Regions from separate parts of the Solwaraspora sp. WMMA2056 genome, predicted to be linked through region 1. Evidence: predicted binding sites of a transcription regulator. Region 1 holds the regulator's gene; each other region holds the start of a gene.
The links. The regulator HrcA, encoded in region 1, represses chaperone genes, less so after heat shock. The targets are predictions, from matches to a motif close to GGTTNGCACNCTCNNNNNGAGNGTGCNAACC.
Positions count from the first base shown of each region.

Region 2: groES (co-chaperone GroES) is a predicted target of HrcA. The motif match lies at 2,224-2,254, and genes of this name have one in related genera.
Region 3: groL (chaperonin GroEL) is a predicted target of HrcA. The motif match lies at 4,358-4,388, and genes of this name have one in related genera.

Region 1 covers NZ_CP128360.1:2,995,086-3,005,494, reverse strand. The annotation lists gene O7608_RS13755 (16S rRNA (uracil(1498)-N(3))-methyltransferase) at 1-160, opposite strand, end outside; gene dnaJ (molecular chaperone DnaJ) at 185-1,318, opposite strand; gene hrcA (heat-inducible transcriptional repressor HrcA) at 1,390-2,412, opposite strand; gene O7608_RS13740 (DUF4870 domain-containing protein) at 2,730-3,296, shown strand; gene hemW (radical SAM family heme chaperone HemW) at 3,441-4,664, opposite strand; gene O7608_RS13730 (enoyl-CoA hydratase-related protein) at 4,683-5,492, shown strand; gene O7608_RS13725 (hypothetical protein) at 5,585-6,475, shown strand; gene O7608_RS13720 (phytanoyl-CoA dioxygenase family protein) at 6,736-7,638, shown strand; gene O7608_RS13715 (GlsB/YeaQ/YmgE family stress response membrane protein) at 7,824-8,102, opposite strand; gene O7608_RS13710 (NUDIX hydrolase) at 8,231-8,791, opposite strand; gene lepA (translation elongation factor 4) at 8,788-10,409, opposite strand, start outside.
Region 2 covers NZ_CP128360.1:1,773,705-1,784,113, reverse strand. The annotation lists gene groL (chaperonin GroEL) at 13-1,656, opposite strand; gene groES (co-chaperone GroES) at 1,776-2,084, opposite strand; gene O7608_RS08235 (class I SAM-dependent methyltransferase) at 2,301-3,536, shown strand; gene ybaK (Cys-tRNA(Pro) deacylase) at 3,548-4,027, shown strand; gene O7608_RS08225 (sugar ABC transporter substrate-binding protein) at 4,320-5,423, shown strand; gene O7608_RS08220 (ATP-binding cassette domain-containing protein) at 5,550-6,353, shown strand; gene O7608_RS08215 (sugar ABC transporter permease) at 6,350-7,609, shown strand; gene O7608_RS08210 (ROK family transcriptional regulator) at 7,629-8,816, shown strand; gene O7608_RS08205 (ABC transporter ATP-binding protein) at 8,829-10,409, opposite strand, start outside.
Region 3 covers NZ_CP128360.1:128,379-138,787, forward strand. The annotation lists gene O7608_RS00655 (S8 family serine peptidase) at 1-1,253, shown strand, start outside; gene O7608_RS00660 (GNAT family N-acetyltransferase) at 1,265-2,296, shown strand; gene groL (chaperonin GroEL) at 2,543-4,165, opposite strand; gene O7608_RS00670 (cold-shock protein) at 4,663-4,866, opposite strand; gene O7608_RS00675 (serine hydrolase) at 5,205-6,023, shown strand; gene O7608_RS00680 (GNAT family N-acetyltransferase) at 6,100-6,606, shown strand; gene O7608_RS00685 (M28 family peptidase) at 6,698-7,567, shown strand; gene paaN (phenylacetic acid degradation protein PaaN) at 7,663-9,339, opposite strand; gene O7608_RS00695 (GNAT family N-acetyltransferase) at 9,401-10,409, opposite strand, start outside.

The DNA.
Region 1 (10,409 bases):
TCACCTCGGCGGACGCGGTGCCGCCGCGCCCGTCGGTGAGCAGCAGCCGCTGCCCGACCTGCAGCCGGGTGACGGTCGCGGCGTGCCGGCCCTCGGCCCCGTCGAGGGTGTACGTCGGGCCGTCCGGCAGCCGGTCGACGAGGAACAGTGGTGCGCTCACCTCGCGCCCGGCCCCGGCCAGCCGTCAGCCGTGGCCGTTGAACGCGTCGCGCATCCGGGAGAAGAAGCCGCCCTGCTTGGTCAGCTCGGCGACCTCCTCGCCCCGCGCCTTGGCGAACTCGCGCAGCGTCCGCTCCTGCTCGGCGTCGAGCTTGGTCGGGGTCCGCACGTCGAGGTGGACGTACAGGTCACCGCGCCCGGTGCCGCGCAGGTGGGGCACCCCCCGACCGCGCAACCGCAGGGTCGCGCCGGGCTGGGTGCCGGGCTTGACGTCCACCGGTTCGTCGCTGTCCAGGGTCCGGATGGTCAGCCGGGTGCCCAGCGCGGCGGCGGTCATCGGTACGGTGACCCGGCAGTGCAGGTCGTCGCCCTTGCGCGAGTAGACGTCGTGCGGCCGCTCGTGGATCTCGACGTAGAGGTCGCCGGCGGTGCCGCCGCCCGGACCGACCTCGCCCTGCTGAGCGAGGCGGATCCGCATGCCGTCCTCCACCCCGGCCGGGATCTTGACGGTGAGCGACCGCCGGGTCCGGACCCGGCCGTCGCCGGCGCAGGTCGGGCAGGGGTGCGGGATCACCGTGCCGTAGCCCTGGCAGGCCACGCAGGGCTTGGAGGAGACCACCTGGCCGAGGAAGGTGCGCTGGACGGACTGGACCTCGCCGCGCCCACCGCAGGCCTCGCAGGTCGCCAGGTGGGTGCCGGCCGCCGTACCGGCCCCGGTGCAGGTGGTGCAGATCACCGCCGTGTCGACGGTGATCGGTGCCTCCACCCCGAAGGCGGTCTCGGTCAGGTCCAGCTCCAGACGCAGGATCGCGTCGGCACCGGGCCGGGTCCGCGAACGCGGCCCCCGGGAGCCGGCGGCGGCCCCGAAGAAGGCGTCCATGATGTCCTGGAAGCCGACGAACGGTCCGGCACCGCCCGGGCCGCCACCAGGGCCGCCGCCGGGCGCGAGCGGGTCACCGCCGAGGTCGACGATCTGCCGTTTCTGGTCGTCGGAGAGCACCTCGTACGCGGCGTTGATGTCCTTGAACTTGTCAGCCGCCGCCGGGTCCGGATTGACGTCCGGGTGGTACTGCCGGGCCAGCTTGCGGTAGGCCCGTTTGATGTCGTCAGCGGAGGCGTCCCGGCTCACGCCGAGAATCCCGTAATAGTCCTTGGCCACTGCGTTCGGTGTCCTCATGTGTCAGTCTCGCGTGTCCAGTTCGCCGGGTCAGTTGTGATCCTGCTCGCCGGTCAGTTCTGCGCCAGCAGATCGCCGACGTAGCGTGCCACGGCGCGGACCGTGGCGATCGTGCCGGGGTAGTCCATCCGGGTCGGGCCGAGTACGCCGAGGCCACCGACGATGGTGGCACCCGGGCCGTAGCCGGTGCTGACCACTGACGCGGCCCGCAGGTTGTCGATCTCGTTCTCGTCACCGATGCGTACCCGAAGCGTGCTCGGCTCGACCTCGCCGATCAGCTTGAGCAGCACGACCTCCTCCTCCAGTGCCTCTAGTATCGGGCGCAGGGAGCCCTGGAAGTCGAGCAGTCCCCCTCTGGTCAGGTTAGCCGTCCCGGCGAGCGCCAGCCGCTCCTCGTGCCGTTCGACCAGCGTCTCCAGCAGCACGGTCGACAGCGTCGTCATCGCCGGTCGCAGCGTCGGGGACGCCTCGTCGACGAGCGCCTGGACCAACGGCGGGGTGTCGGACAGCCGACACCCACCGAGTTTCTCGTTGACCAGCCGACGCAGGTCGGTCACGTCGTCGGCGCTGATCGGCGCCGGCAGCTCGACGAGGCGTTGCTCGACCCGGCCGGTGTCGACGATCAGGACGAGCATCAGCCGGGTCGTCGAGATCGGCACCAGCTCCAGGTGCCGCACGGCGGAGCGGGACAGGCTCGGGTACTGCACCACCGCCACCTGCCGGGTCAACTGGGCCAGCAACCGTACGGTCCGGTGCACGACGTCGTCGAGGTCGACCGCGCCGACCAGGAACCGCTCGATCGCCCGCCGCTCGGCGGGGCTCAGCGGCTTCACCCGGGACAACCGGTCAACGAACAGGCGGTAACCGCGATCGGTCGGCACCCGGCCCGCGCTGGTGTGCGGCTGGCGGATGTAGCCCTCCTCCTCCAGCACGGCCATGTCGTTGCGGACGGTGGCCGGCGACACACCCAGCTGGTGTCGCTCGACGAGGGCCTTGCTGCCGACCGGCTCCTGGGTGGCGACGTAGTCCTCCACGATCGCCCGGAGCACGTCGAGTTTGCGATCGTCCAGACCCATTCCCCACCTCCTGGCGACACGTCGGCGGTACGCCGACCGGGTGTGGTCCCGACCGGGTACCGCACGGGGCGGACCGAATCACCTGTGGTGCTGGCACTCGCCGATTGTGAGTGCCAGCATACGTCCCCGCGGCCGGGGTGGCGACGATCAGTTCGCCGGGCCATAGCGAACGGGGACAGTGTTTCCGATACCCGACATTTCATCGTTGTGGGCGGTCCCACTGCCCCGGGCGGGCAGTCAAGTCGAGCTGTCCGGTGGACAAATTCGTCGGCAGGGCTAGCTGGCATGACTTGATCCGCCCCCCTACCGTGACGGGCATGACTGAACCACCTCGCCCACCAGGAGAGAGCGGCTTCGGCGGCACGCCGCCGGACCCGACCTCTCCGCCACCACCCCCCGCGTCCTACTCGATGCCGGGCGAGGCCTCCTCTCCCGGATACGTCCCGCCGCCCGGCGGCGAGAACCCGCCGGGCGGCTACCCACCTCCGGGCGGCTACCCGCCCGGCGGTCCGGCGTATGGAGGTCCACCCCCGGCTGGCTACGCCAACAACGACGAGAAGACCTGGGCGCTGATCGCCCACTTCGGTGGCGCGCTCGGCGCGTTCATCAGCTTCGGTCCGCTCGGCTTCGTCGGCCCGCTGATCGCCTACCTGGCCAAGGGTCAGCAGTCCCCGGCCGTGCGGGCGCACGCGCTCGCCGCGCTGAACTTCCAGATCCTCTGGTCGGGCATCGCCTTCGTGCTGTTGTTCATCAGCTGGTGCCTGCTGTTCATCCCGAGCATCGTGGCCTTCGCGATCCAGATCATCTTCGGCGTCATCGCCGGGGTGAAGGCCAACGAAGGTGCGCTGTACAAGTACCCGATGTCGGCGAACTTCATCAAGTGACACCGGCGCCCCCGGGTTCCGACGGAATCCGGGGGCGGCCTCTTCCCGACAGGATCCGGGCGCGGCCATTTCCGGTCGGGATCCGGTGCGGGCCGGGGACGCGGTGGAGGCGACCGGGTCGGGGCACCGGAGCTGAACCGCCGGTCAGCCGAGCAGGTCCCGCACGACCCCGTCAGCCAGCAGCCGTCCACGCAGGGTGAGCACCGCCTGCCCGGCAGCGAAGACGACGGGGTCGACCAGCCCGGCGGCGGCGGCCCGCCCGGCCGCGACACGACCGGCCGCCGACAGCCGGGCCAGCGGCAGCCCGTCGGCCAGCCGCAGCCGCAGCATCACCTCTTCCATGTGCCGCTCGGCGTCGGTGAGCAGCTCCCGACCCTGCCCCGGCGACTGACCGTCGGCGAGCCGCCGCGCGTACGCCGTCGGATGCTTGACGTTCCACCAGCGGACCCCGCCCACGTGGCTGTGCGCCCCCGGGCCGAGCCCCCACCAGTCGCCGCCGGTCCAGTAGAGCAGATTGTGCCGGCACCGGGCGTCGGCCGAGTTCGCCCAGTTGGAGACCTCGTACCAGGCGAACCCGGCCGCGTCGAGGGTCTCGTCGGCGGCGAGGTAGCGGTCGGCGGCCACGTCGTCGTCGGGGTAGGGCAGCTCGCCGCGACGCATCCGGGCGGCGAGCCGGGTGCCGTCCTCCACGATCAGCGCGTACGCGCTGACGTGGTCGGCACCGGCGGCCAGCACGGCGGCCAGCGAGTCGGCGAAGTCCTCGGGGCGCTCCCCCGGCGTACCGTAGATCAGATCCAGATTGACCCGGTCGAACCCGGCCGCGCGGGCCTCCTGGGCGGCGGCCACCGCCCGCCCCGGCGCGTGCGTGCGGTCCAGGACGGCGAGGACGGCCGGTGCCGTCGACTGCATCCCGAGGGAGATCCGGGTGTAGCCGGCCCGGCGCAGCGCCCGCAGCGACGCCGGGGTGACCGACTCGGGGTTGGCCTCGGTGGTGACCTCGGCGTCGGCCGCCAGCCCCCAGGTGGTGTCGATCGCGTCGAGCAGCCGGGCCAGGTCGTCGGCGGGCAGCAGGCTGGGCGTACCGCCGCCGACGAAGACCGTGTCGACCTGCCGGGGCGGTCGGTCGGCCAGGACCCGGCCGGCCAGGTCGAGTTCGGCCAGTACGGCGTCGAGGTAGCTGTCGGCCGGTACGCCGCCACCGAGCTCCGTCGGGGTGTAGGTGTTGAAGTCGCAGTAGCCGCACCGGACAGCGCAGAACGGGACGTGCACGTACACCCCGAACCCGTGGTCGCCGGTGGTGGCGAGGGCGGACGCCGGCAGCACGCCGTCGGCGGGCACCGGCTCGCCGGCGGGGAGGGCTCCAGGCATACGGCTAGTCTGCCCGGCATGGACGAGCCCCGACCCACCAGGTCCGCGCAGCCGATGATCCGGACGGCCACCGCCGCCGGGATCGCCACCATCACCCTGGACAGCCCGGCCAACCGCAACGCGTTGTCCACCCCGTTGATGACCCAGCTCCTCGCCGCGCTGGCGGCGGCCGTCGACGATCCACAGGTCCGGGTCGTGGTGCTCAGCCACGAGGGCCCGGTCTTCTGCTCCGGGGCCGACCTGGCCGAGACCCAACGGGCGTACGAGTCCCGCCAGGTCCCGGTGGCGATGCTCGGCGACGTGCTGGCCGCCGTCTGGGAGTGCCCGAAGCCGGTGGTCGCCCGGGTCGGCGGCCCGGCCCGGGCCGGTGGGCTGGGCCTGCTGGCCGCCGCCGACATCGCCGTCTGCGACGCCGCCGCGACCTTCGCATTCACCGAGGTACGCCTCGGGGTGGTGCCTGCGGTGATCTCCGCGAGCGTGCTGCGCAGGCTGGACCGCCGGGCGGCGGCGCAGCTGTACCTGACCGGGGAGGTCTTCGACGGGCGACGGGCGCAGCAGGTCGGCCTGGTCAGCGCAGCGGTCCCCGCCGAGGCGCTGGACGCCACGGTGGCCGCCGTCTGCGCCGACCTGGTGCGGGGCGCGCCGACGGCGCTCGCCGGAACCAAACAGCTGCTACGCCGTACGGCACCGGACGACTTCCGCGACGACGTGGCCGCGTTGCGGGAGATCTCCACCGACTACTTCCTGTCCGACGAGGGCCGCGAGGGCGTCCGGGCCTTCCGGGAAAAGCGTGCCCCGTGGTGGGTACCGGGCGGCGCGACGTGGTAACCGCGTAGTGCCGCCGCCGGCACCGGCTCCGCCGTGGCTGGACGGCACATTGCTCACTGGTGTACCAAAGGTCCCAGCAGTTTCAACTGGGGGTGACGGTGCGGGCTCGGACGTTGCTGGTCGTGGTCGCGGTGCTGGCGGTGGTCGTTCTGCTCGGTGGCGTGGGTCTGGGCCGGTGGATCGGTGACCTGTCGCTTCCCGGGGCGGCGCGGGGTTGCGTCGTCGAACTGCCCGACTCCATGCCCGGGGCCGGCGCGGAGCAGTTGCGCCGGGTGACGCTGGACCCGGAGCAGATGGCGCACGCGGCGACGATCGCGGCGATCGGCGTACAGCGGGGGTTGCCGCCACGGGCGGTGGTCGTCGCACTGGCGACCGGGTTCCAGGAGTCGAAGCTGCGCAACCTGACCGGCGGCGACCGGGATTCGGTGGGGCTGTTCCAGCAGCGCCCCAGCCAGGGCTGGGGCACCGTGGAGCAGATCATGGACACCCGGTACGCCACGAACGCCTTCTACACGGGCCTGGAACGGGTCCGTGGCTGGCAGGACATGCGGGTGACCGATGCGGCGCAGGCGGTCCAGCGGTCGGCGTTTCCCGAGGCGTACGAGAAGTGGGCCGACGAGTCGCAGGTGCTGACCGCCGCGCTGCTGGGTGAGGCGACAGGGGCGGTGTCCTGCTCGGTCGACCGGGATCCGGTGTTGCGCGGCGTCGCGGCCACGGCGGCGCTCACCGACGGCCTGCGGCTGGACTGGGGTGATCTGGAGACCGTCCTGTCCGCGCTGGAGGCCCCCGGGCTGAGTGTCGCGGCGGACGACCAGCAGGCCGGTTGGCGGTACGCCCATTGGCTCGTTTCGCACGCCACAGATCACGGCGTCAAAAGGGTCACCTTCGCTGATCAGGAATGGACTGCCGAAGAGGGTGGTTGGTCGTCGATTTCCGACGGTGACGGGCAGACGGGACAGGTCGTAGCGGAGGTCTTCGCCTGACGGGCCGACCCCCGAACAGGTTGCATTCCTTAACAGACGGTTAGCGCAAAATCCGGCATAAAGCTTGTAAAGCAACAATCTTCAGCATCAAGATGGCGTTAAGTAATCGCCGAATCACAATTGGTGGATGTCCCGCCCGATGATGGGGCGCCTCGGAGATTTGCCAGCAAGCGACGCGCACAGCGCGGAGGTCTGCGGGCTACGATCACCGTTCGCCGGGCCCATTACGGGCTGAATCAACTCGACGGGACGGGACAGCTGTGTTCGATTACGGTGGGCGAACCGGTTACGAAGCAATCAGTGACATCGACCGGAAAGAATTCCGCGAGCAAGGTTTCCTGCTGCTGCGCAACGTGCTCACCGAGGACCACCGGGCGGCGCTCGAGGCGGCGGTGGACCGGGTGTACGCCGAGGAGAAGGCGGCCGGCAACACCACCGCCGACGGCACCCTGCACCTGCTCGGCTTCCTGGAGCGTGACGAGCTCTTCGGCGACCTGCTCACCCACCCGATCGCCTTCCCCTACATGTGGGGGCTGGCCGGCTGGAACATCTACACCCATCACAACCACCTGGACGTCACGCCGCCGGCGCTGGAGCCGGAGAAGCCCTACTGGGGGTGGCACCAGGACGGCTACCGGCAGAACTCGGACCCCGAGACGATGGACCCGAACCTGCCCCGGCCGATGTTCTCGCTGAAGGTGGCCTACGTCCTGTCCGACCTGTCGGAGAACGGCCGGGGCGCGACCAAGGTCATCCCCGGCAGCCACCTGTGGAACTCGCTGCCCCGGCCGGACGACCTGACGGTGCAGAACCCGGACCCGGAAGGGACCGTGGAGATCACCGCGAACCCGGGTGACGCGTTCATCTTCGACCGCCGCCAGTGGCACTCCCGGTCGACGAACCTGTCGACGGTCACCCGCAAGATGCTCTTTATCGGGTACACGTACCGCTGGATCCGGCCGCTGGACGACATGCCGCTGGACAAGGACGGACCCTGGTGGGCCAACCGCACCCCGGTGCAGCGCCAGCTGCTCGGCGAGGGCACGCACACCGCCAACTACTGGGGCATCAACTGGAACGGCTACATCGACGACGAGATCCCGCTGCGCAAGGAGCTCAAGGAGCGCGGCCTGCTCGACCGCAGCATCCCCTGGCTGCGCTGACCGGCACCGCTGACAGCTGACCGGCACCGCTGATCACACCGGACGACCCGGGGCGCTGGTCAGACCGAACGAAGCGGGCCTGTCGGCGGCGACCGTACCGGAAGATCCGGTTCGGGTGCCGCCGACAGGCCCGCTGCCTGTCCGTCGGACGGTTCGTCGGCACGTCTCGGCCGTTACCGCCCGGGTCAGTACCGGCTCACGCTGCGCCGGCCGCTGACGCCGACCACCAGCGCGACACCCACCGCGGCGAGCAGGACCTGGAGGAAGAACTCCCGCCAGTCGAACCCGGCGGTGGTGGCGAACCCGGCGGCCCGGGCGATCACGGTGCCCAGCAGCGCGGCGCCGACACCGATCAGCATGGTCAGCCAGATCGGAATGTTCTGCTTCCCGGGGACCACCAGGCGCCCGAGCGCGCCGATGATCAGGCCGATGATGAGCGCGGAGAGAATGCCGGCAACGGTCATTTTCCTGCCTCCTTGTCGGAGATGTCGTGTTGTCCTTGGTGACCGTCAAGTTCCCAGCCATCCCGACAACCAAACCGGTTCATCGTCCGCAGGTGTGCATCTTCGCGCCCATCCGTGCGCCACCGGCCTCATCGCCGCAGCGACGCCGCCACGTCCCGGACCGCCGCGTCCATGGTGGCGAAGGCCAACGGTGGCGGCGCGTCCAGCGGAAACCAGGCGGTGGCGCTCGCCTCGGCCGCGTCCGGCCGCAGCTGCCCGCCGACGAGCGTGGCGAGGTAGAAACACTCGAGTACGGTCAGCACCTCGTCCTGGAACTCGTACTCGCCGGGGTAGAGCCCGACCAGTTCGCCCAGCTCGACCTCGGCGCCGAGCTCCTCACGGCACTCCCGCACGGCCGCCGCCGCCGGATGCTCCGCGCCGTCGCAGAACCCGCCCGGGGTCTCCCACCAGCCCGCCCGTGGCGGCCGGGCCCGCCGGATGGCCAGGAACCGGGTGCCCGTCGCGTCCAGCACGATCACGTTGGTCGCCGGCCGCGCGTTGTGGAACAGCTGGTACGCGCAGCGCCCACAGCGTGTCGGCGGCGGGCCGGCCAGCCGGTTGCCGCACCGCGGGCAGTACGCGGCGGCCGGACCGTACCCCCGGGCCTCGCCGGAGCCGGTCACCGCCGGCGAGGGCCCCGTCCGGCTCACCGCTTACCGCCGGACTTCCCGTCCGAGGTCGGGCCGTCGGAGGTCGACAGCGCGGCGATGAAGGCCTCCTGCGGCACCTCCACCCGACCGACCATCTTCATCCGCTTCTTGCCTTCCTTCTGCTTCTCCAGCAGCTTGCGCTTGCGGCTGATGTCACCGCCGTAGCACTTGGCGAGCACGTCCTTGCGGATCGCCCGGATCGTCTCGCGGGCGATCACCCGGCTGCCGATCGCCGCCTGGATCGGCACCTCGAACTGCTGGCGCGGGATCAGGCTCCGCAACTTGGCCGCGATGGTCGTGCCGTACCCGTAGGCCTTGTCCTTGTGCACGATGGCGCTGAAGGCGTCCACCGGCTCGCCGTGCAGCAGGATGTCCACCTTGACCAGGTCCGCCGGCTGCTCCCCGGACGGCTCGTAGTCCAGCGAGGCGTAGCCCTTGGTCCGGCTCTTGAGCTGGTCGAAGAAGTCGAAGATGATCTCGGCGAGCGGCAGTGTGTAGCGCAGCTCCACCCGGTCGGCGGAGAGGTAGTCCATGCCCTGCAGCGAGCCACGTCGCCCCTGGCACAGCTCCATCACCGCGCCGACGAAGTCGTTCGGGGTGAGTACGGTGGCCCGGACCACCGGCTCGTGCACCTCGGCGATCTTGCCGACCGGGTACTCGCTGGGGTTGGTGACGGTGATCGTCTCCCCGTCCTCCAGCACCACCCGGTAGACCACGTTCGGTGCGGTGGAGATGAGGTCGAGGTTGAACTCGCGCTCCAGCCGCTCCCGGATGATCTCCAGGTGCAGCAGCCCGAGAAAGCCGCAGCGGAAACCGAAGCCGAGCGCACCGGAGGTCTCCGGCTCGTAGGCCAGTGCCGCGTCGTTGAGCTTGAGCTTGTCCAGCGCCTCCCGCAACGCCGGATAGTCCGACCCGTCGATCGGGTACAGGCCGGAGTAGACCATCGGCTTGGGGTCCTTGTAACCGCCGAGCGCCTCGCTGGCCGGCCGGCTGTTGATGGTGACCGTGTCGCCCACCCGGGACTGCCGGACGTCCTTGACGCCGGTGATGAGGTACCCCACCTCGCCGACGCCGAGGGCCTGCGCCTTGATCATCTCAGGCGAGATGACGCCGATCTCCAGCAGCTCGTGCACCGCTGCGGTGGACATCATCTTGATCCGGTCCCGAGCCTCGATCCGCCCGTCGATCACCCGGACGTAGGTGACCACGCCCCGGTAGACGTCGTACACCGAGTCGAAGATCATCGCGCGGGCCGGCGCGTCCGCGTCGCCGACCGGCGGGGTGAACTGGCGGACGATCTCGTCGAGCAGGTGCGCGACGCCCTCCCCGGTCTTGCCGGAGACCCGGATGCAGTCGGCCGGATCTCCGCCGATCAGGTGGGCCAGCTCCTCGGCGTACTTGTCCGGCTGCGCCGCCGGCAGGTCGATCTTGTTGAGTACCGGGATGACGTGCAGGTCGTTCTCGAGCGCGAGGTAGAGGTTGGCCAGCGTCTGCGCCTCGATGCCCTGCGCCGCGTCAACCAGCAGCACCGCGCCTTCGCAGGCGGCCAACGACCGGGACACCTCGTAGGTGAAGTCCACGTGCCCCGGGGTGTCGATCATGTTCAACACCGCCGACT
Region 2 (10,409 bases), 1.2 Mb from region 1:
AACAGGTACGGGTCAGAACCCGGGGCCGTGCTGGTGACCGTGCCCGTGGTCGTGCCCGTGGCCGCCGGCGGCCGGTTGCGGCTTCTCCGGCTTCTCCACCACGAGGGTCTCCGTGGTGAGCAGCAGCCCGGCGATCGACGCGGCGTTGGTGACCGCGTTGCGGGTCACCTTGACCGGGTCGACGATGCCGGCTGCGGCCAGGTCGACGTACGAGTCGGTCGCCGCGTTGAGGCCGTGGCCCCAGTCGGCGTCACGCACCTTGCCGACGACGACGTACCCGTCGTGACCGGCGTTCTGGGCGATCCACCGCAGCGGCTCGTGCAGCGCCTTGCGGACGATCGACACACCGACCTTCTCCTCGCCGGTGAAGCCGAGGTCGTCGTCGAGCACGCTGGCGATCTGGCTGAGCGCGGCGCCGCCACCGGGGACGATGCCTTCCTCGACCGCGGCCTTGGTCGCGGCGATCGCGTCCTCGATGCGGTGCTTGCGCTCCTTCATCTCGACCTCGGTCGCGGCACCGGCCTTGATCACAGCGATGCCGCCGGAGAGCTTGGCCAGCCGCTCGGACAGCTTCTCGCGGTCCCAGTCGGAGTCCGACGCCTCGATCTCCTTGCGGATCTGGGCGACCCGGTCGGCGACCTCGGAGTCGCGGCCACCGCCGTCGACGACCGTGGTGGTGTCCTTGTCGACCACGATCCGCCGGGCGCTGCCCAGCTGCTCCAGCCCGACGGCGTCGAGCTTGTAGCCCAGCTCCGGAGCGACCAGCTCGGCGCCGGTGAGGACCGCCATGTCCTGCAGCATCGCCTTGCGGCGGTCGCCGAAGCCGGGGGCCTTGACCGCGCAGATCTTGACGGTCTTGCGGATGGCGTTGACCACCAGGGTGGACAGCGCCTGGCCCTCGACGTCCTCGGCGACGATCAGCAGCGGCTTGCTGGCCTGGACGACCTTCTCCAGCAGCGGCAGCAGCTCCTCGATCGAGGAGATCTTCTGGGTGGTGATCAGGATGTAGGCGTCCTCGAGGACCGCTTCCTGCGCTTCGGCGTCGGTGACGAAGTGCGGGGAGACGAAGCCCTTGTCGAACTGCAGGCCCTCGGTGACGTCCAGCTCGGTGGCGAGGGTGGAGCCTTCCTCGACGGTGATCACACCGTCGCGGCCGACCCGCTCCATCGCCTCGGCGATCAGGTCGCCGATGGTGGCGTCCTGCGCCGAGATCGTCGCGACCTGGGCGATCGAGTCCTTGCTGGCCACCTCGACGGCCTTGGCCAGCAGTTCGTCGGAGACCTTCTGGACGGCCGCGTCGATGCCGCGCTTGAGGCCGGCCGGGTTGGCTCCGGCGGCCACGTTGCGCAGCCCTTCACGGACCATCGCCTGGGCGAGCACGGTGGCGGTGGTGGTCCCGTCGCCGGCGACGTCGTTGGTCTTCGTCGCCACCTCCTTGACCAGCTGCGCACCGAGATTTTCGTACGGGTTGGTGAGCTCGATCTCCTTGGCGATGGTCACGCCATCGTTGGTGATCGTCGGGGCGCCGAACTTCTTGTCCAGCACGACGTTGCGCCCGCGCGGGCCGAGGGTGACCTTGACCGTGTCCGCGAGGGTGTTGACGCCGTGCTCCAAGAGGTGTCGGGCGTCGTCCGAGAAACTCAGGATCTTCGCCATGACATTCCCTTCACAGGCACTAGCCGTCGGCCGGGCGGCGCAGGGCGCCGGGCACCGGCCAACGGGCGACGCCCCGGAGACCCGCGTGGGGCTCCGGGGCGTTCAGCACTGGCAGTAGGTCACTTCTCGATGACGGCGAGGACGTCGCGGGCGGAGAGCACCAGGTACTCCTCGCCGGCGTACTTGACCTCGGTGCCGCCGTACTTCGAGTAGATGACCGTGTCGCCGACGTTGACGTCAACCGGGATCCGGTTGCCCTTGTCGTCGACGCGGCCCGGGCCGACAGCGAGGACGGTGCCCTCCTGCGGCTTCTCCTTGGCGGTGTCGGGGATCACGATGCCCGACGCCGTGGTGGTCTCAGCCTCGTTCGCCTGGACCAGGATCCGGTCCTCGAGCGGCTTGATCGCAACCTTGGTCGCGGTAGTCACGGGCATACCCTCCTGGGGTATCAGGTGTTGGTGCCGGTCGCGTGGGCGGCCAGCGTCAATCTGCCTCATGTCCACCGGGCGGGTCCGTCGTCGCGGGTGCCGGTCCGCCTGGCGTTTCGCCCTCCGGCCGGAGCCGGCGGGCTGGCACCCTCAGCATGAGAGTGCTAACCGCAGATTAGCAGTCGCCTGTGCGGAGTGCTAGCCCGATGGCCGACCATGGACAATGTCGCGGTGCACCCGGACGAGTTGGCCGCGCTGCGCTCCCCGGCCGGGGCGGCGGCCCTGACCGCCGCCGCGCAGGTGCTGGCCGCGCCGGGCGGCGACGACCCGCTGGCCGCGGCGACCGCGCTGCGTACCGCCGGGGTGCCGGCCCCGCTGGCCACCGCCGCGCTCACCCAGGCCGCGCTGCGCGCCCGCGCGGCCGGCAAGTTCGGCCCGGCCGCCGCCCGGATGTTCTTCACCCGCGCCGGCCTGGAACAGGCCACCCGGGCCGTGGTCGCCGACCGCCGCGCGGCCCGGTTGCGCGCCGCCGGGGTACGCCACCTCGCCGACCTGGGCTGCGGGGTCGGCGCGGACACCCTCGCCGCCGCCCGGGCCGGAATCCGGGTGTACGCCGTGGAGGCCGATCCGGCCACCGCCGCGATCGCGGCCGCCAACGCCGAGGCCACCGGGCTGGCCGACCTCGTCACGGTGGTCTGCGCCGACGCCACCGACGTCGACCTCACCGGCGTCGACGCGGTCTTCTGCGACCCGGCCCGCCGCTCGGGCACCGGCCGACGCACCTTCGACCCGGACAGCTACTCCCCGTCCTGGGACTTCGTCCGCGACCTGGTCGCCCGGGTGCCCCGGACCGTGCTCAAGGTCGCACCGGGCATCGACCACGCGCTGATCCCGCCCGGGGCCGAGGCCGAGTGGGTCAGCGTCGACCGGGACGTGGTCGAGGCGGCGTTCTGGTGCGGCCCGCTGGCCGGCCCGTCCCGGCGGGCCACCCTGCTGCGTACCGGGCGGCCGGCGGCGGGCCTGGTCGGCGACGGCGGGGAGGCGGTGGCGGTCGGCCCGGTGCGGCGCTACCTGTACGACCCGGACGGCGCGGTGGTCCGCGCGCACCTGGTGGCCGCGTTCGCCGCCACCGTGGCCGGCACCCTGGCCGACGAGTCGATCGCCTACGTCTACGCCGACACGCCGACCGACACGCCGTACGGCCGGTGTCTGGAGATCACCGACGTGCTGCCGTTCTCGCTGAAACGGCTGCGGGCAGTGCTGCGCGAACGCGGTGTGACGCGGCTGGAGATCCTCAAACGCGGTTCCCCGCTCGACCCGGCCCAGTTGCGGCGCGACCTGCGGCTGCGTACCGCTGCCGGAGCCGGCGTGGCGGCGAGCCTGGTGCTGACCCGGGTGGCCGGCGCCCCCACGGCCCTGCTCGGCCACCCACTGGGCGCGCCGGGACGGTAACGTCGCCGGACATGGCAGGTACGGCGACCCCGGCGACGACGCTGCTGACCAAGCGGCGCGTTGCGTTCCAGGTGCATCCGTACCAGGTGCCGCCGGAAACGCCCGACTACGGCGCGGCGGTCGCGGCCGCCCTGGGCGTGGCACCCGCGCAGGTGTTCAAGACGCTGGTGGCGCAGGTCGACGGCGCGCTCGCGGTCGGCGTCGTGCCGGTCACCGGGGAGTTGGACCTCAAGGCGTTCGCGGTGGCGCTGGGCGGCAAGCGGGCGGTGCTCGCCGACCGGGTGCTGGCGGAGCGGACCACCGGGTACGTCCGGGGCGGGATCAGCCCGCTCGGGCAGCGCCGGCGGCTGCCGACGGTGCTGGACGCCTCGGCCGGCCGGTACGCCGAGGTCTACGTCTCGGCGGGCCGGCGCGGGTTGCAGTTGAGTATCGCTCCGGGTGACCTGGCCGCCGTCGCCGATGCCCGGTTCGCCCCGATCGCTGCCCACTGATCCGGCAGACGACGGGCAGATGTCCGTCACGTTGCTGAATTGTTATCGCTGGCAACAAAACTCGTGACGGCAGCGGTCTTGTGCTCGCCGCCACACTCCTAATACGTTGCCGGACACAACAAAACGACGACGGCCCTCCGCCCCAGCTGTGGCCGTCGCCCTCGCCGGCCGGGTTCCGGAGCCCACAGCGCCGCGCGAGCCACACCTCACGCACGGACAGCACCACCTCAGCACGCACGAGCAGCACCACCTCCTTGTACGCGACACATCACCCTCCGAAAGGACCCGAGCGATGCGCAAAGGGATCCTCAGCACCGCCGCCGCCGGCATTCTGCTCGCCGGCGGCCTGACCGCCTGCGGCAACGACAGCGGCACCGGCACCGGCACCGGCACCGGCGACACCCCGACCCCGAAGATCGGCGTGATCCTGCCGGACAGCGCCTCCTCCGACCGCTGGGAGACCGCCGACCGGCGCTTCCTGGAAGAGGCCTTCAAGGCCGCCGGCGTCGACTCGACCATCCAGAACGCGCAGGGCGACAAGGCCCAGTTCCAGACCCTCGCCGACCAGATGATCACCGACGGCGTCACCGTCCTGATGATCGTCAACCTGGACTCCGGCACCGGCAAGGCCGTGCTCGACAAGGCCAAGCAGCAGGGCGTCGCCACGATCGACTACGACCGGCTGACCCTCGGCGGCTCCGCCGAGTACTACGTCAGCTTCGACAACGAGGCCGTCGGCAAGCTGCAGGGCGAGGGCCTGGTCAAGTGCCTGACCGACGCCGGGGTGCAGAACCCGACGATCGCCACCCTCAACGGCTCGCAGACCGACAACAACGCCACCCTGTTCAAGGCCGGCTACGACGGGGTCCTCGACCCCAAGTACAGCTCCGGCGAGTACACCAAGGGCCCGGACCAGTGGGTGCCGGACTGGGACAACACCCAGGCCGCGACGATCTTCGAGCAGATGCTGACCCAGACCGGCGGCAAGATCGACGGTGTGCTGGCCGCCAACGACGGCCTCGGCAACGCCGCCATCTCGGTCCTCAAGCGCAACCAGCTCAACGGCAAGGTCCCGGTCACCGGCCAGGACGCCACCCCGCAGGGCCTGCAGAACATCCTCGCCGGCGACCAGTGCATGACCGTCTACAAGGCGATCAAGGCTGAGGCGCAGGCCGCCGCGGAGCTGGCCATCGGGCTGGCCAAGGGCGAGCGCAAGGAGGTCGCGCAGACCGTCACCGACACGGAGACCAACCGCGAGGTGCCGGCGGTCCTGCTCACCCCGCAGGCCATCTACAAGGACAACGTCGTCGACGTGGTCAACGACGGCTACGTCACCGCCGAGGAACTCTGCACCGGTGAGTTCGCCGCGCTCTGCACCGAGGCCGGCATCAGCTGACCCGGCGTCGCCGGCCCGGCCCGGCAGCCCCGCCGCGGGTGTCACCCGGCAGCACCATCGCCGGGTGACACCCGCGGCGGACGCGCCGACGCCGCTGGACGGACACCCTCACGAAGGAGACCATCCGTGTCCGCGACCCCCCTGCTGCAACTGCGTGGGATCGACAAGAACTTCGGCCCCGTCCAGGTGCTGCGCAACGTCGACTTCGACGTCCACGCCGGTGAGGTGACCGCGCTCGTCGGTGACAACGGCGCCGGCAAGTCCACCCTGGTCAAGTGCATCAGCGGCATCCACCCGATCGACCGCGGCGACGTCCTGGTCGACGGCCGACCGGTGCACATCCACAGCCCGCGCGACGCCGCCTCGCACGGCATCGAGGTCGTCTACCAGGACCTCGCGCTCTGCGACAACCTCGACATCGTGCAGAACATGTTCCTCGGGCGGGAGAAGCGCTCCGGGCTCGTGCTGGACGAGACCACCATGGAACAGATGGCCGCCGACACGCTGGCCGGGCTCTCCGTACGGACCGTCAAGTCGCTGCGCCAACTCGTCGCCAGCCTCTCCGGCGGCCAACGCCAGACCGTCGCCATCGCCAAGGCGGTGCTCTGGAACAGCAAGGTCGTGATCCTCGACGAGCCCACCGCCGCGCTCGGCGTCGCCCAGACCGCCCAGGTGCTGGAGCTGGTCCGCCGACTCGCCGACAACGGCCTCGCCGTCGTGCTGATCTCACACAACATGAACGACGTCTTCGCCGTCTCCGACCGGATCGCCGCGCTGTACCTCGGCCAGATGGTCGCCCAGGTACGCAGCACCGAGATCACCCACGCGCAGATCGTGGAGCTGATCACCGCCGGCCGCAGCGGTCAGCTCGGCCTGCCCGCCGACAACGGCGCCGAGTACACCACCAGCGGACCGGGAGCCGACCGATGAGCACCGCCACCTCGACAGCCCAGCGGCCGGCGACCCCGGTCGCCTCGCCAGGTGTCGGCGAACACCTGCGCAACTACTTCTCCCGGGTCCGCGGCGGCGACCTCGGCGCGTTGCCGGCCATCCTCGGCCTCGTCGTACTCTGCACCGTCTTCTCGATCGTGCGGCCCAACTTCCTCACCGCCGGCAACTTCGCCAACCTGTTCATCCAGGGCGGTGCGGTCGCCCTGATCGCGATGGGGCTGATCTTCGTCCTGCTGCTCGGGGAGATCGACCTCTCCGCCGGCTTCGCCAGCGGGGTCTGCGCCGCGATCCTGGCGGTCGTCTCCACCGAGATGGGCCTGCCCTGGTACGTGGCGGTCCTCGCGGCGGTCGCCACCGGCACCCTGATCGGCACCGTCCTCGGCGTCCTCGTCGCGAAAGTCGGCATCCCGTCGTTCGTGGTCACCCTCGCCGCGTTCCTCGCCTTCCAGGGCACCGTGCTGCTGCTGATCGACGGCGGCCGCAACGTGTCGATCCGCGACAACGTGCTGATCGCGATCGTCAACCGCAACGTCCCGCCGGTCATCGGCTGGGCGATCTTCGGCGTCGGGGTGGCCGGTTTCGCCGCGATCCAACTGCTGCGCTACCGCAGCCGCTCCGCCAAGGGCCTGGTCACCGACCCGATGGTGGTGGTCCTGGCCCGCATCGGCGTGCTGGTCGCGGTCGCCGGATCGGCCGTCTACATCCTCAACCAGGAGCGCGCGGTCAACCCGCTGTTCGCCTCGCTGCGCGGGGTGCCGATCGTGGTCCCGATCATCGTCGTACTGCTGATCTTCTGGACCTTCGTCCTCAAGCGCACCGCGTACGGTCGGCACATCTACGCCGTCGGCGGCAACCGCGAGGCCGCCCGCCGGGCCGGCATCAACGTCGACCGGATCCGGATCTCCGCGTTCATGATCTGCTCCTCGATGGCCGCCGTCGGCGGCATCGTCGCCGCCAGCCGGGCCAACTCGGTGGACGCCAACACCGGCGGCAGCAACGTGCTGCTGTTCGCCGTCGGCGCCGCGGTGATCGGCGGCACCAGCCTCTTCGGCGGCAAGGGCCGGGTCCTCGACGCCGTCCTCGGCGGTGCCGTGGTCGCGGTGATCGAGAACGGCATGGGACTGCTCAACGTCGAATCCGGCGTGAAGTTCGTCTTCACCGGCCTGGTGCTGCTGCTGGCCGCCAGCGTCGACGCACTGTCGCGCCGCCGGGCCGCCGCCGCCGGATCCCGATGACCGCGGAGACGACGGCGCGATGCGGGCAGGGCCCAGCCAGGAGGAGATCCGCCGGCAGAACCTGGGGGCGCTGCTGCGCCACGTCCACCTGCACGGGGCGACCACCCGCGCCGAGCTGACCACCACCCTCGGGCTCAACCGCAGCACCATCGGCGCGCTCACCGCTGACCTGGCCGGCGCCGGCCTGGTCAGCGAGGGCGGATCCCGGGAAACGGGCCGGGCCGGACGACCGTCACTGGTCGTCCGGCCCGAGTCCCAACGGGTGTATGCGTACGCGCTGAGCATCGAGGTCGACCGGTTGCGGGCCGCCCGGGTCGGACTCGGGGGCCGGATCCTCGACGTCCGCACCGCCGACCGGCCCCGGGGCACCCTCGCCGCCGAGGCGGTCGGCCCGCTCGCCGGCTTCGTCAAGGAACTGCACCAGTCGGTGCCGGCCGGGTCGGTCTTCGTCGGCAGCGGCGTCGCGGTCAGCGGCATGGTCCGCCGCGACGACGGCATGGTCCGGCTCGGGCCCACCATGGGCTGGGTCGACGAACCGCTCGGCGCGGCCCTGGCCGAGGCGCTCGGCGACGACCGGGGCGTCCTGGTCGGCAACGTCTCCGACCTCTGCGCGCTGGCCGAACACGCCCGAGGGGCCGCCGTCGGCTGCGACCATGTCATCTACCTGTACGGCGACGTCGGCGTCGGCGCCGGGATCATCGCCGGTGGCCGCCGGGTCACCGGCCACGGCGGGTACGGCGGCGAGGTCGGCCACATGGTGGTGCACCCCGGCGGCCGGCCCTGCCTGTGCGGCTCCCGGGGCTGCTGGGAGACCGAGATCGGCGAACACGCCCTGATCCAGGCCGCCGGCCGCACCGGGGCGATCGGCCGCGAGGCGGTGCTCGCCGTCGTCGACGCCGCCGACCGGGGCGACGGGCTGGCCCAGGCCGCGATCCGCCAGGTCGGCGACTGGCTCGGTTTCGGCGTCGCCAACCTGGTCAACATCTTCAACCCGGAGACCGTGGTCTTCGGCGGTACGCTGCGCGACGTCTACCTGGCGGCGGCGGCCCACGTCCGCAGCCGGCTCAACTCGATCGCGTTGCCGGCCTGCCGGGAACACGTCCGGCTGCGCACTCCGAAACTCGGCGACGACGCCCCGCTGATCGGGGCCGCCGAACTCGCCTTCGAGCAGCTGCTCGCCGACCCCCTCGACGCCACCACCGGTTAGCCCGCGCGCCGGTCAGCCGCGCGCGTCGGTAGCGGTGTCCGCACCGGTGGCGGTGTCCGCGCCGTGCCAGGACCGCCACAGTGCGGCGTACGAGCCACCGGCGGCGACCAGCTCGTCGTGCGAACCCAGCTCGCTGATCTGGCCGTCCTCCACCACTGCGATCCGGTCGGCGTCGTGGGCGGAGAACAGCCGGTGCGCGATCGCGATCACCGTCCGCCCGTGCAGCACCGCGGCCAGCGAGCGTTCCAGCTGCCGGGCGGTACGCGGATCGATCAGCGAGGTCGCCTCGTCCAGCACCAACGTCTGCGGATCGGCCAACACCAGCCGGGCCAGCGCCAACTGCTGTGCCTGAGCCGCCGACAGCGGATGCCCGCCGGCACCGACCACAGTGGCCAGTCCCGCCGGCAGCTCGGTCGCCCAGTCGAGCGCGTCGACCGCCGCCAGGGCGGCCCGCACCTGGTCGTCGGTGGCGTCCGGCCGGACCATCGCCACGTTGTCCCGGACCGTGCCGATGAAGACATGATGCTCCTGGGTGACCAGGGCGACCTGGGAGCGCAGCCGGTCGGGGTCGAGGTCGGCCAGCGGCACCCCGCCGACGGTGACCGCCCCGGCGGTGGGCCGCAGCACACCGGCGAGCAGCCGGCCGAGGGTGGACTTGCCTGCGCCGGACGGTCCGACGATGGCAATCCGCTCCCCCGGCTGCGGCACCAGGGTCACCCCGCGCAGCACCTCGTACCCGTCGACGTAGCTGAACCGGACGTCCCGGGCGGCGACCGGCTCCGCCGAACCGGCCACCGGATCCGTCGAACCGGCCGCCGGCTCGGGCGACGGGCCGTCGTCCTGCGCGACGCCGAGCAGTCGGGCCAGCGACGCGCCGCCGACCTGCAGCTCGTCGAGCCAGTTGAGCAGCCGGTCCAGCGGTCCGCTGAGCATCTGCACATAGATGACGGCGGCGGTGACCTGGCCGAGGCTGACCCAGCCCCGCAGATGGAACCACCCACCGATCACCAGGGTGGCAACGACCGGCACCACGTACCCGATCTCGATGATCGGGAACCAGACGGTCCGCAACCACAAGGTGTAGCGCTCGGCGGCGTACTGGCGGCGGATGTCGGTGTCGGTGCGCAGCCGGCGGCGGTCCTGCTGCCGCAGCGCCTCCACGGTCCGCGCCCCCTCGACGGTCTCACTCAACCCGTCGGTGATGTCCGCGTAGGCGGCGCTCTCCCGCAGATAGCCCTCCGGGGCCCGACGCAGGTACCAGCGGGTGCCGGCCCACAGCAGCGGGACCACGATCAGGCAGGGCACCGCGATCAGCGGGCCGAGCAGGACCAGGGCACCGACGATGAAGATCGCCGTGCTGAGCGCGATCAGCGTCTCCGGGACCGCGAAACGCACCGTACGCGACAGCGCCGACACATCACGCGAGGTACGAGTCAGCAGGTCACCGGTGCCGGCCCGCTCCACCGTGACCAGCGGGATGGCCAGCACCCGCTCGACGAACTCCTCCCGCAGCGTGGCGAGCACCCGCTCACCGAGTCGCGACGAGGCGACGTGAGCGTAGCGGGCCAACACCGACTGCAGGATCAGGAACCC
Region 3 (10,409 bases), 2.9 Mb from region 1:
CCGACCTGTCCGACGTCACCCGGGCCACCGGGCCGGCCGGCCGCGACGCCCGGATCGGCGAGGTCTACCGCCGGCTGGTCGACACCGCCGAGTCCAGCCAGGCCGGCCTACGGGCCGACCTCGACCGCTGGGGCCTGTCGTACACCCCGTACTACCTGGTCAACGCGATCGAGGTGGACGGCGGCGCGGCGGTACGGGCGTGGCTGTCGCGCCGCGCCGACGTCGACCGGGTGCTGCTCAGCCCGCAGCTGCGGCCGCTGCCCGCCCCGGTCACCGGCGACGGCGGCGACGAGCCGGCCCCGTCCTCACCACAGTGGAACATCACGATGCTCGGTGCCGACGAAGTCTGGTCCGAGCTCGACGTCGACGGGTCCGGGATCGTCGTCGGCTCCTCCGACTCCGGAGTGGACGGTAGGCATCCGGCGCTGGCCGAAGGGTTCCGGGGCGGCGACGACTCCTGGTACGACCCGTGGAACGACACCCGTACGCCGACCGACAACAACGGACACGGCACCCACACACTCGGCTCGGCGGTCGGTGACACCTCCATCGGGGTCGCCCCCGGCGCCTCCTGGGTGGGCTGCGTCAACCTCGACCGCAACCTCGGCAACCCGGCCCGCTACCTGGACTGCCTGCAGTTCATGCTGGCACCGTTCCCGGCCGGCGGCGATCCGCTGCGCGACGGGCGACCGGAGCGGGCACCGCACGTGCTGACGAACTCGTGGGGCTGCCCGGAGCTGGAAGGCTGCGATCTCGACTCGCTGGCGCCGGCGACGCAGGCGCTCGCCGCCGCCGGGCTGATGATGGTGGCCGCCGCCGGCAACACCGGCCCGTTCTGCGGCTCGGTCGACGACCCGCCGGCCCCGTACGCCGACGTGCTGACCGTCGGCGCGGTCGACAGCGACCGTACGGTGACCGATTTTTCCAGCCGGGGTCCGGCGCCGCAGGGCGACGTCAAGCCGGACCTGGTCGCCCCCGGCGCGGCGGTGCTGTCGGCGATGCCCGGCGGCGGGTACGCGGCCCTCGACGGCACGTCGATGGCGGCACCCCACGTCGCCGGCGTGGTGGCGCTGATGTGGTCGGCCAACCCCGCACTGATCGGCGACCTGGAACGCACCGACGAGATCCTGCGGCAGACCGCCGGCGACGCGTCGACCGGGTTCGCCGACCCCTGCGGCGACCGGGCGAACCTGACCGGAGCCGGCCTGGTCGACGCGTACGCCGCGGTCGAGGCCGCGCAGGCAGCCGGTTAAGGTCGACGGTCGTGGAACGCGACGCATCCTCAGGTCAGGACGCCCCGGCAGCCGGGTTCACCATCGAGGAACTGACCGACCGGCACCGGTCGGCGGTCGTCGAGCTGTGCCGCGACGCCCTCGACCTGCCCGCCGACGCCGCCGAGGCCGCGCAGATCGTCGACCGGCTGCACCCGGCACCGCCCGCGCTGGCGGCCGATGACGCCGCCGGGCTCAGCCGCCGCCGGACCGTCGCCCTGGTCGCCCTGGTCGACCAGACGGTACGGGGCGTGGTGCTGGGTTCGCTGGCACACCGGGACCCGGCGGTGGGGCACGTCGACCTGATCGCCGTACATCCGGATTTTCGCCGCCACGGCCTGGGTCGGACGCTGCTGGGCCGGGCGGAGAGCGCGTTGGCCGTGCGGGGTGCCGCTGAGGTGCTGCTCGCCGGCAACCCGCCGTACTACGCCTGGCCGGGCGTGGACGTGCGGTACACCCCGGCGGTCTGCCTGGCGATGGCGTGCGGCTACCAGCAGGACCGGACCGCCTGGAACATGACAGCCGACCTGTCCGCCACGGACTCCCCGGCGCTGCGGGACACCGCCCCGGCGCAGCAGCGGCTGGCGGCTGCCGGCATCACGGTACGTCGGGCCACCGCCGCCGACGTACCGGCGTTGGTGGCGTTCACCCGGACCACGTTCGGCGACGCGTGGGCCGCCGAGGTCGCCCAGTCGGTGGGGCGGGCCGGGGCCGGCTGCCACCTGGCGGTACGTGAGCCCGCCGCCACCGCTTCTGGTGCCGCTTCCGCCGACGGCCCGGTCGAGGTGCTCGGCTTCGCCGCGTACGGCTCCTCACGGCCCAGCTGGTTCGGCCCGATGGGGACGGCACCGACAGCGCAGGGCCTCGGCATCGGCGCGTTGCTGCTGCGGCGGTGTCTGCAGGAGCAGCGGGCAGCGGGGCACCACCAGGTCGAGATCGGCTGGGTGGGCCCGGTGCCGTTCTACGCCTCGGCCGCCGGCGCCCGCATCGAACGGGTCTTCTTCCTGTACCGCAAACAGCTCTGACCCGACTCCGACCCCCGCCCCCACCCCCGCCCCCACTCTCCCGACCACCCACCCTCCCACCCATGATCGCGACGATCTTGCGCTTATCGTGGAACAAAGTGGACATTTCTTCGCGATAACTGCAAGATCGCGGCGATCATCGGGGGGCAGGCAGGCGGACAGGCCGCAGGGGCGGTCACCGGTGGAGGGTTGTGCACCTCTGCCGGTGACCGCCCCTGCGGTCGATGTCGAGCTGTCGAGCTGGACTCAGAAGTCCATCTCGCCGCCGCCCGGCGCACCCGCCGGGGCCGGGTTCTTCTCCGGCTTGTCCGCCACCACAGCCTCGGTGGTGAGGAACAGCGCGGCGATCGACGAGGCGTTCTGCAGCGCCGACCGGGTCACCTTGGCCGGGTCGATGATGCCGGCCTTGAGCAGGTCCACGTACTCGCCGTTGGCGGCGTTGAGGCCGTGGCCCGGCTCCAGGTTGCGGACCTTCTCCACCACGACGCCGCCCTCGAGGCCGGCGTTGACGGCGATCTGCCGCAGCGGGGCGTCCAGCGCGATCTTGACGATCTGCGCGCCGGTCGCCTCGTCGCCGACCAGGTCGAGCTTGTCGAACGCGGTCTTGCCGGCCTGCACCAGGGCGACACCACCACCGGGGACGATGCCCTCCTCGACGGCGGCCTTGGCGTTGCGCACCGCGTCCTCGATGCGGTGCTTGCGCTCCTTGAGCTCCACCTCGGTGGCGGCGCCGACCTTGATCACCGCAACGCCACCGGCCAGCTTGGCCAGCCGCTCCTGCAGCTTCTCGCGGTCGTAGTCGGAGTCGCTCTTCTCGATCTCGGCCCGGATCTGGTTCACCCGGCCCTGAATCTGCTCGGCGTCACCGGCACCGTCGACGACCGTGGTCTCGTCCTTGGTGACCTGGACCTTGCGGGCCCGGCCCAGCATGTCGATGGTCACCGCGTCGAGCTTGAGGCCCAGTTCCTCGCTGACGACCTGGCCGCCGGTGAGGATCGAGATGTCGGTCAGCATCGCCTTGCGGCGGTCGCCGAAGCCGGGGGCCTTGACGGCAACCGACTTGAAGGTGCCGCGCACCTTGTTGACGATCAGGGTGGCCAGGGCCTCACCCTCGACGTCCTCGGCGATGATCAGCAGCGGCTTGCCCGACTGCATGATCTTCTCCAGGATCGGGAGCAGGTCCTTGACCGAGGAGATCTTGCTGTTGACGATCAGGATGTAGGGGTCGTCGAGGACGGCCTCCATCCGCTCCGGGTCGGTCCAGAAGTAGGGCGAGATGTAGCCCTTGTCGAAGCGCATACCCTCGGTGAGCTCCAGCTCCAGGCCGAAGGTGTTGCTCTCCTCGACGGTGATGACACCTTCCTTGCCGACCTTGTCCATCGCCTCGGCGATGATCTCGCCGACGCTGGAGTCCCCGGCCGAGATCGACGCGGTGGAGGCGATCTGCTCCTTGGTCTCCACGTCCTTGGCGAGCTTGCTCAGCTCCTCCGAGACGTTGGCCACGGCAGCCTCGATGCCCCGCTTCAGGGCCATCGGGTTCGCGCCGGCCGCGACGTTGCGCAGGCCTTCGCGGACCAGCGCCTGGGCCAGGACGGTCGCCGTCGTCGTGCCGTCACCGGCCACGTCGTCGGTCTTCTTGGCGACCTCCTTGACCAGCTCAGCGCCGATCTTCTCGTACGGGTCCTCGAGCTCGATCTCCTTGGCGATGCTCACACCATCGTTGGTGATGGTGGGGGCTCCCCACTTCTTTTCGAGCACGACGTTGCGGCCCTTGGGGCCGAGCGTCACCTTGACGGCGTCGGCGAGGGTGTTCATGCCCCGCTCGAGGCCGCGGCGCGCCTCTTCGTCGAACGCGATCATCTTGGCCATACGGCGTTGTCCTCCTGGACGCTCGCGGCATCGGAGCCGGTCGGCTCCGGTATGCCGCCTGCTTTACGCACCTTCGGACGTCACTACCTGGCGACAGTGACGTCCGCCGGCCGGGCCGGATAGCCCGCGACGACCGGCCAGCCCCCACGGCTCCGCTCCAGGGAACCGCGGTGGTGGCCCCACCGCCCCGACCATTGGCACTCCCGGTTCGCGAGTGCCAATCCTTGTTTAGCACTCTCCCCTGTCGAGTGCAAGCGAACGGCGGGTTGCCGGCACCCCCGAGGAGAGGCCTCGGCCGGCCGACGGCCGCACCCACGGCCGCACCCACGCACGAAACCGCGCACGAAACCGCGCACGAAACCGCGCACGAAACCGCGCACGGAACCGCGCACGGAACCGCGCACGAAAAAAGGCGCCGGCTCCGCGAGGAGACCGACGCCCTGACAGGTACGGACGTGTGGTGCGACCGGGCGGCGCCGGGTCGGCGCCCCCGGCGATCAGCCGACGAGTCGGACCCGTTCGGCCTGCGGACCCTTCTGACCCTGGCCGACCTCGAACTCGACCCGCTGGCCGTCTTCGAGCGCCTTGTAGCCGTCCATCTCGATCGCGGAGAAGTGGACGAAGACGTCCTGACCTCCGTCGACCGCGATGAAGCCGTAGCCCTTTTCGCTGTTGAACCACTTCACGGTGCCCTGTGCCACGGTGCACTTCCTCACTTCTGTCGCGCCGGGCCTCCTGCCGGCCATGGGCAGGCGTGACTCGCCCACCCGGTCGCCCGTCCGAACGCTGAGTAGCGACGCGCGAACGGAGCGACCGAAATCGCACGCTACACGAGACGCGACGGCGCTGCACTACCCCAAATGGGGACATTAGGTCACGCTCACGTCCCACTGACTCCGCCTGTCGTTGACCATGTGTGTTCCGTACACCGCAGAACGTGAGGTCCGGGCGGCACCGCGCCGCCGGTGCCCGCGCGGCCCGCCGACCGGATCGCGCGGCCCCACGACACGACCACCGACGCGGTGGCCAACGACACCCGGTGGCCGCCGGCATCGGCCTGCTCGTCGTGCTCTCCGCGTTCACCGGGGCCCTGCCCGGCGACGCCGGTACGCCGCCACCCCGCCAGCCCGGCTGGACCGTCCCCGGCGACGACCACCGGACCGTCCTGCTCCGCGAGGGAGAGATCACGCTGCCCGACGACGGGTTCTACTCCTGGGCCGCGCTGAACCGGCGCACCGGGCTGCTCACCGGGTCGGCCAACTACACCGCGCAGAGCGACACCATGTCCCTGATCAAGGCCTGGCTGGCCGCCGACGACCTGCGCCGCGCCGACGAACAGGGACTGCTGCCCCGCGCCCCACGACTGGCCGAACTGTCCGCGATCATCCGCGACAGCGACAACCCGGGCGCGGACGCCACCTACGCCCGGGTAGGCGGCGAGGACTCGATCCACCGGATGGTGCGCGTCTGCGGCCTGACCGACACCGCCCCGGTCCTCGACCGGTGGAGCAACACCGTCGTCTCCGCCCGCGACCTCGCCCGGCTCGGCCGGTGCATCGCCGACGGCCGGGCCGCCGGGCCGCAGTGGACCCCCTGGCTGCTCGGCGAGATGCGCGCGGTACGCGGCGAGGGCGACTTCGGGCCCCGCGACGCCCTCACCCCCGAGTACGCCGCCACCGTCGCCATCAAGAACGGCTGGCTGCTGCGCGACGAGGACGACCTGTGGCACATCAGCTGCCTGGCGATCGGCGAACACTGGGTGATCGGGGCGCTGGCCCGTTACCCCGGCGAGCAGGGGTTCGACCACGGCGTCGGCTTCTGCCGGCAACTCGGTGCGGCGCTACTGCTGGTGGCCTGATAAGCAGATACCCGTGAACGAGGTTGCGACAGGCAGGGCGACGGTACGCCGGATCGGTCCCGACGACGCCGGGCGGATGCGGGCGCTGCGGCTGGAGATGCTGGCCGACTCGCCGCTGGCGTACCTCGAGACCCTCGCCGACGCGGCCGCCCGCCCGCACGACGAGTACGCGGCGAGGGTCGCCCGCGCCGCCACCGGCACCGCGCTGGCCCAGTTCGTCGCGGAGGCCACCGCCGGACCGGCGCAGCAGCGTCCCGCCGGACCGGCCCAGCGGCGCACCGCCGGCCGGTTCGTGGCCCACGCCGGGGCGCACGCCGCCAGCGACGATCCGGCGGTCACCGTGCTGTACGCCGTCTACGTCAGCCCGCCCTGGCGCGGGCAGGGGCTGCTCGGCGCCCTGGTCAACGCGGTCGCCGACTGGTCTCGTGCGGCGGGCCGCCCGCAGCTGCTGCTGGAGGTGGTGGTCGGCAACGACCGGGCGCTGCGGGCGTACCAGCGGCTCGGGTTCACCGACACCGGGGTCCGCCTGCCGCACCCGACGCTGCCGGACCTGACCGAGCTGCAGATGCGCCGCCCGGCCTGACCCGCACCTGCGGCGGCCCCGACGGCACCAGCGCCGACGGCGGACCGGGCAGCCACCCGAGGCGTGGATCCCGGTTGGTACACAGGATCAGGTGACGATCATCAGCGCTGCGGCGCTGCGTACCCACATCTCGGAGCTGACCCGGCGCGGGCCGCGACATCACACCAACCCGGCCGCGACCGGCCCGGTCCTCGACTACCTGACCGGGCGTCTGTCGGATTCCGGTCACCGGGTGGTCGTCGAGCGGTACGGCGACGCCCCGCACCAGGTCAACCTGATCGCCGACGCGGGCCGGCCGGCCGACGGGCCGATCGTCGAGGTCTGTGCCCACTGGGACACGGTGGCCGGCAGCCCGGGAGCCGACGACAACGCCAGCGGGGTGGCCGGGCTGCTGGAGGTCGCCCGGGTGCTGGCCGCCGACCCGCCGGCCCGGCGACCCCGGTTCTGCCTGTTCGGCGGCGAGGAGGACGACGTGCCGTTCACCGGCAGCCGGGCGCACGTCGCCCGGCTGGGCAGCGACGGCGTACCGGTCGCCGGGGCGGTCGTGCTGGAGATGATCGGCTACCGCGACGCCACTGTGGGCAGTCAGCGGATCCCGGCCGGGCTGGGCGACATGCTGGGCGACGTCGACGGGCTCGACCGGGGCGACTTCGTCGCCGTGGTCGGCAGCATCGAGTCCAGCCAGTGGTTGGCCGCCTTCCAGGCGGCCGGCTGGGTCCAGGAGCCGTCGCTGCCGGTGGTGCCGCTGCCGGTGCCCCGGCGGCAGGGCGGCGACGTCGCCCGCAGCGACCACGTGCCGTACTGGGACGCCGGGCTGCTCGCCGTGATGGTCAGCGACACCGCCGACTTCCGCAACCCGCACTACCACCGGCCGACCGACACCCTGGACACCCTCGACCTGGGTTTCGCGGCGGCGGTGGCGACGGCGGTCGCCGACGCGGTACGCACGCTGTCGCGCTGACCGACGCGGTACGCACGCGCCTCGCGCTGACCGGCCGGCGGGGCGATCCGCCGGCCGATCGGGCCTGCACGGGACGTCGATGCCACGCAGTCGGCTCAGCGGTGCCGGCGGGACTGGACGATGCGGAACCGGCCGGCGACGTACGCCCCGTCGGTCAACGCCGCATTGCCGGCGGCGTTGGCGCCGGTGGCGTGGAAGTCGGAGAAGGCCGCCGACTGGTTGACGAACACGCCGCCAGTCAGGTTCGTCGACAGGTGCACGCCGACGTCGACCGCCGCCGCCTCGACCTCGTCGAGCACCCGCTCGTCGGTCGAGTGGACGCCGGCGGTCAGCCCGCCACGGGTGCCGACGGTCCGCCGGAAGATCTCGATGCTCTGCGCGGTGGAGGCGGTGGCCACGACGAAGGCCACCGGCCCGAACCACTCCCGGCCGTAGGTCTCCTCGGCCGCCGCGTCCAGCTTGACCAGCAGCGGGGTACGGACCACCGCGTCCGGGTGGGCCGGGTGGGCGAGCTCGCGCGACTCCAGGACCGGTTCGCCCAGCTTCGCGGCGTCGGCGAGCCGCTGCAGTACGCCGTCGTCGCCGATCGCCCCGATGATCTCGACCGCGCGGCCCGGGTCGCCGGTCAGTTTGCCGATCGCGGTGGCGATGCCGGCGGCCACCTCGTCCAGGCTCTTGTGACCCTGGTCGGTGTCGATGCCGTCGGCGGGCACCAGGATGTTCTGCGGGGTGGTGCACATCTGTCCGCTGTAGAGCGACAGGGAGAAGGCAAGGTTGCGGCACATGCCGGCGAAGTCCGCCGTGGAGTCGACGACGACCGTGTTGACGCCGGCCTTCTCGGTGTAGACGCTGGCCTGCCGGGCGTTGGCCTCCAGCCAGTCGCCGTACTCGGTGGAGCCGGTGAAGTCGACGATGCGCACCTGCGGGTGGGTGGCGAGGACGGTCGCCAGCCGCTCGTCCGGCGCCTCGGCCGCCAGCTGCACCAGGTCCGGGTCGAAGCCGGCCTCGGCGAGCACCTGTCGGGCGTACCGGACGGTGATCGCCAGCGGCAGCACCGCGCCCGGGTGCGGCTTGACCACCACCGGATTGCCGGTGACCAGGGAGGCGAACAGTCCCGGGTAGGAGTTCCAGGTCGGGAAGGTGCGGCAGCCGATCACCAGGGCGACGCCGCGCGGCACCACGTGGTACGTCTTGGTCATCCGCAGCGGTTCGCCCCGACCGGCCGGCTTGGACCAGTCGGCGGTGTCCGGGTGGCGGGTCATTTCGGCGTACGCGTACGCCACCGCCTCCAGCGCCCGGTCGAAGGCGTGCGTCGCGCCCGCCTGGAAGGCCATCACGAACGCCTGGCCGGTGGTGAACTGCACCGCGTTGGCCAGCTCGAAGGAGTGCGCGTGCAGCCGGGCCAGGATCTCCAGGCAGACCCCGGCCCGGGTACGGGGGCCGGCGTCGCGCCAGTCGGGCAGCGCCGCGCGGGCGGCGGCGATCAGCTGGTCGACGTCGGGGCGCGGATACCGTACGCCGAGTTCGACGCCGAACGGGCTGCGCTCGGTGGCGACCGGGCCGCCGGTGGCGCTGGCCTGGTCCAGTGGGAAGTCCTGGCCGAGGTAGCCACGGAACGCGGTGGCGCCCTCGTCCGCAGCGTGTTCGCCGTAGATCCGTGGGCTCGGCGACTCGGGGTACGCCGACCAGTAGTCCCGTTCGGTGATCGCGGTCAACGCACGGGCCAGGGTGTCGGCGTGCGTGACGTACAGGGGGTGCGGGGTCTCCGTCATGCACGCCATCATGCCGCAACCGGCCGGCCGGGTGGCGGCACCGACGGCCGGACCGGATGCCTCAGATGGTCTGCTGCCAGTTCTGCCAGATGTCGACGGCCCGGTAGCCGATCGCCTCGTTGATGGCGATCATGTGGCGGTTGCTGTCGGCGTTCCAGGTGTCGATGACCCGCAGCGCCGGCTCGTGCCGCGTCACCAGCCGCAGGTTCTCGATCTTGACGATCAGCCCGAGCCGGTGGCCGCGATGGTCCGGGTCGACGATGGTGATCTGCTGGATGGCGTGCCAGTCGGGCGTGGCCGGACAGGTGATGTGGGTCCAGGCGACGATCCGCCCGCTGTCGACGTGCCGGGCGACGACGTGGTAGCCCCGGACGCCCTGGGCGCGGCGGAACGCCTCGAACTCGCGGATCCGGGCGGCGTCGACCTGCTCGGCCTCCCATTGCAGGTCGCCCATTGGCGCGTCGGTGACCAGCCGGCCGTCGAGGTAGGCGATGTCGTCGAGGTGGGCGTCGGGGACCTCGCCGGCCCAGGTGAGCAGTTCGTAGCCGGCGGCCCGTGGCAGGCTGTCGGCGAGCAGCGCGTCGAGCGCGGCGGCGTCGACCGTGTCGATGTCGAGTCGGCGACGGACATCGACCAGTGCGGACTTGGCACCCAGCGACTGCGCGAAGGCGGTCGGCGCCGGGTCCCGGACCACACCGCCCGGCATGGTGTCCGGCGAGTGCCCCATGATCCGGGTCCGGCCGGCGGCGCGGACCTGCGCCACCCCGTACGCGTACAGTGCCCGCCCCACGCCGCGCCGTCGGTATTCGGGCAGCACCTGGATGTCCAGGCCGGCATTGTCCAGGTTGTCCAGCAGCGGGTACTCGATCTTGATCAGCCCGACCGGGACGCCGTCGAGGTACGCGAGGGCATGGTCGATCCGTTCGTCCTTGCGCTGGAAGCCGATGGTGGCCTCGAACCACTGGCGGGGTGATGGCGGCATGTCCGGTACGTGAACCGAGGCGGCCTTGATCCCGTACGCCTGATCGACGGTGGTCGGATCGGCGGGATCCAGCGGGGTGATGGTGATG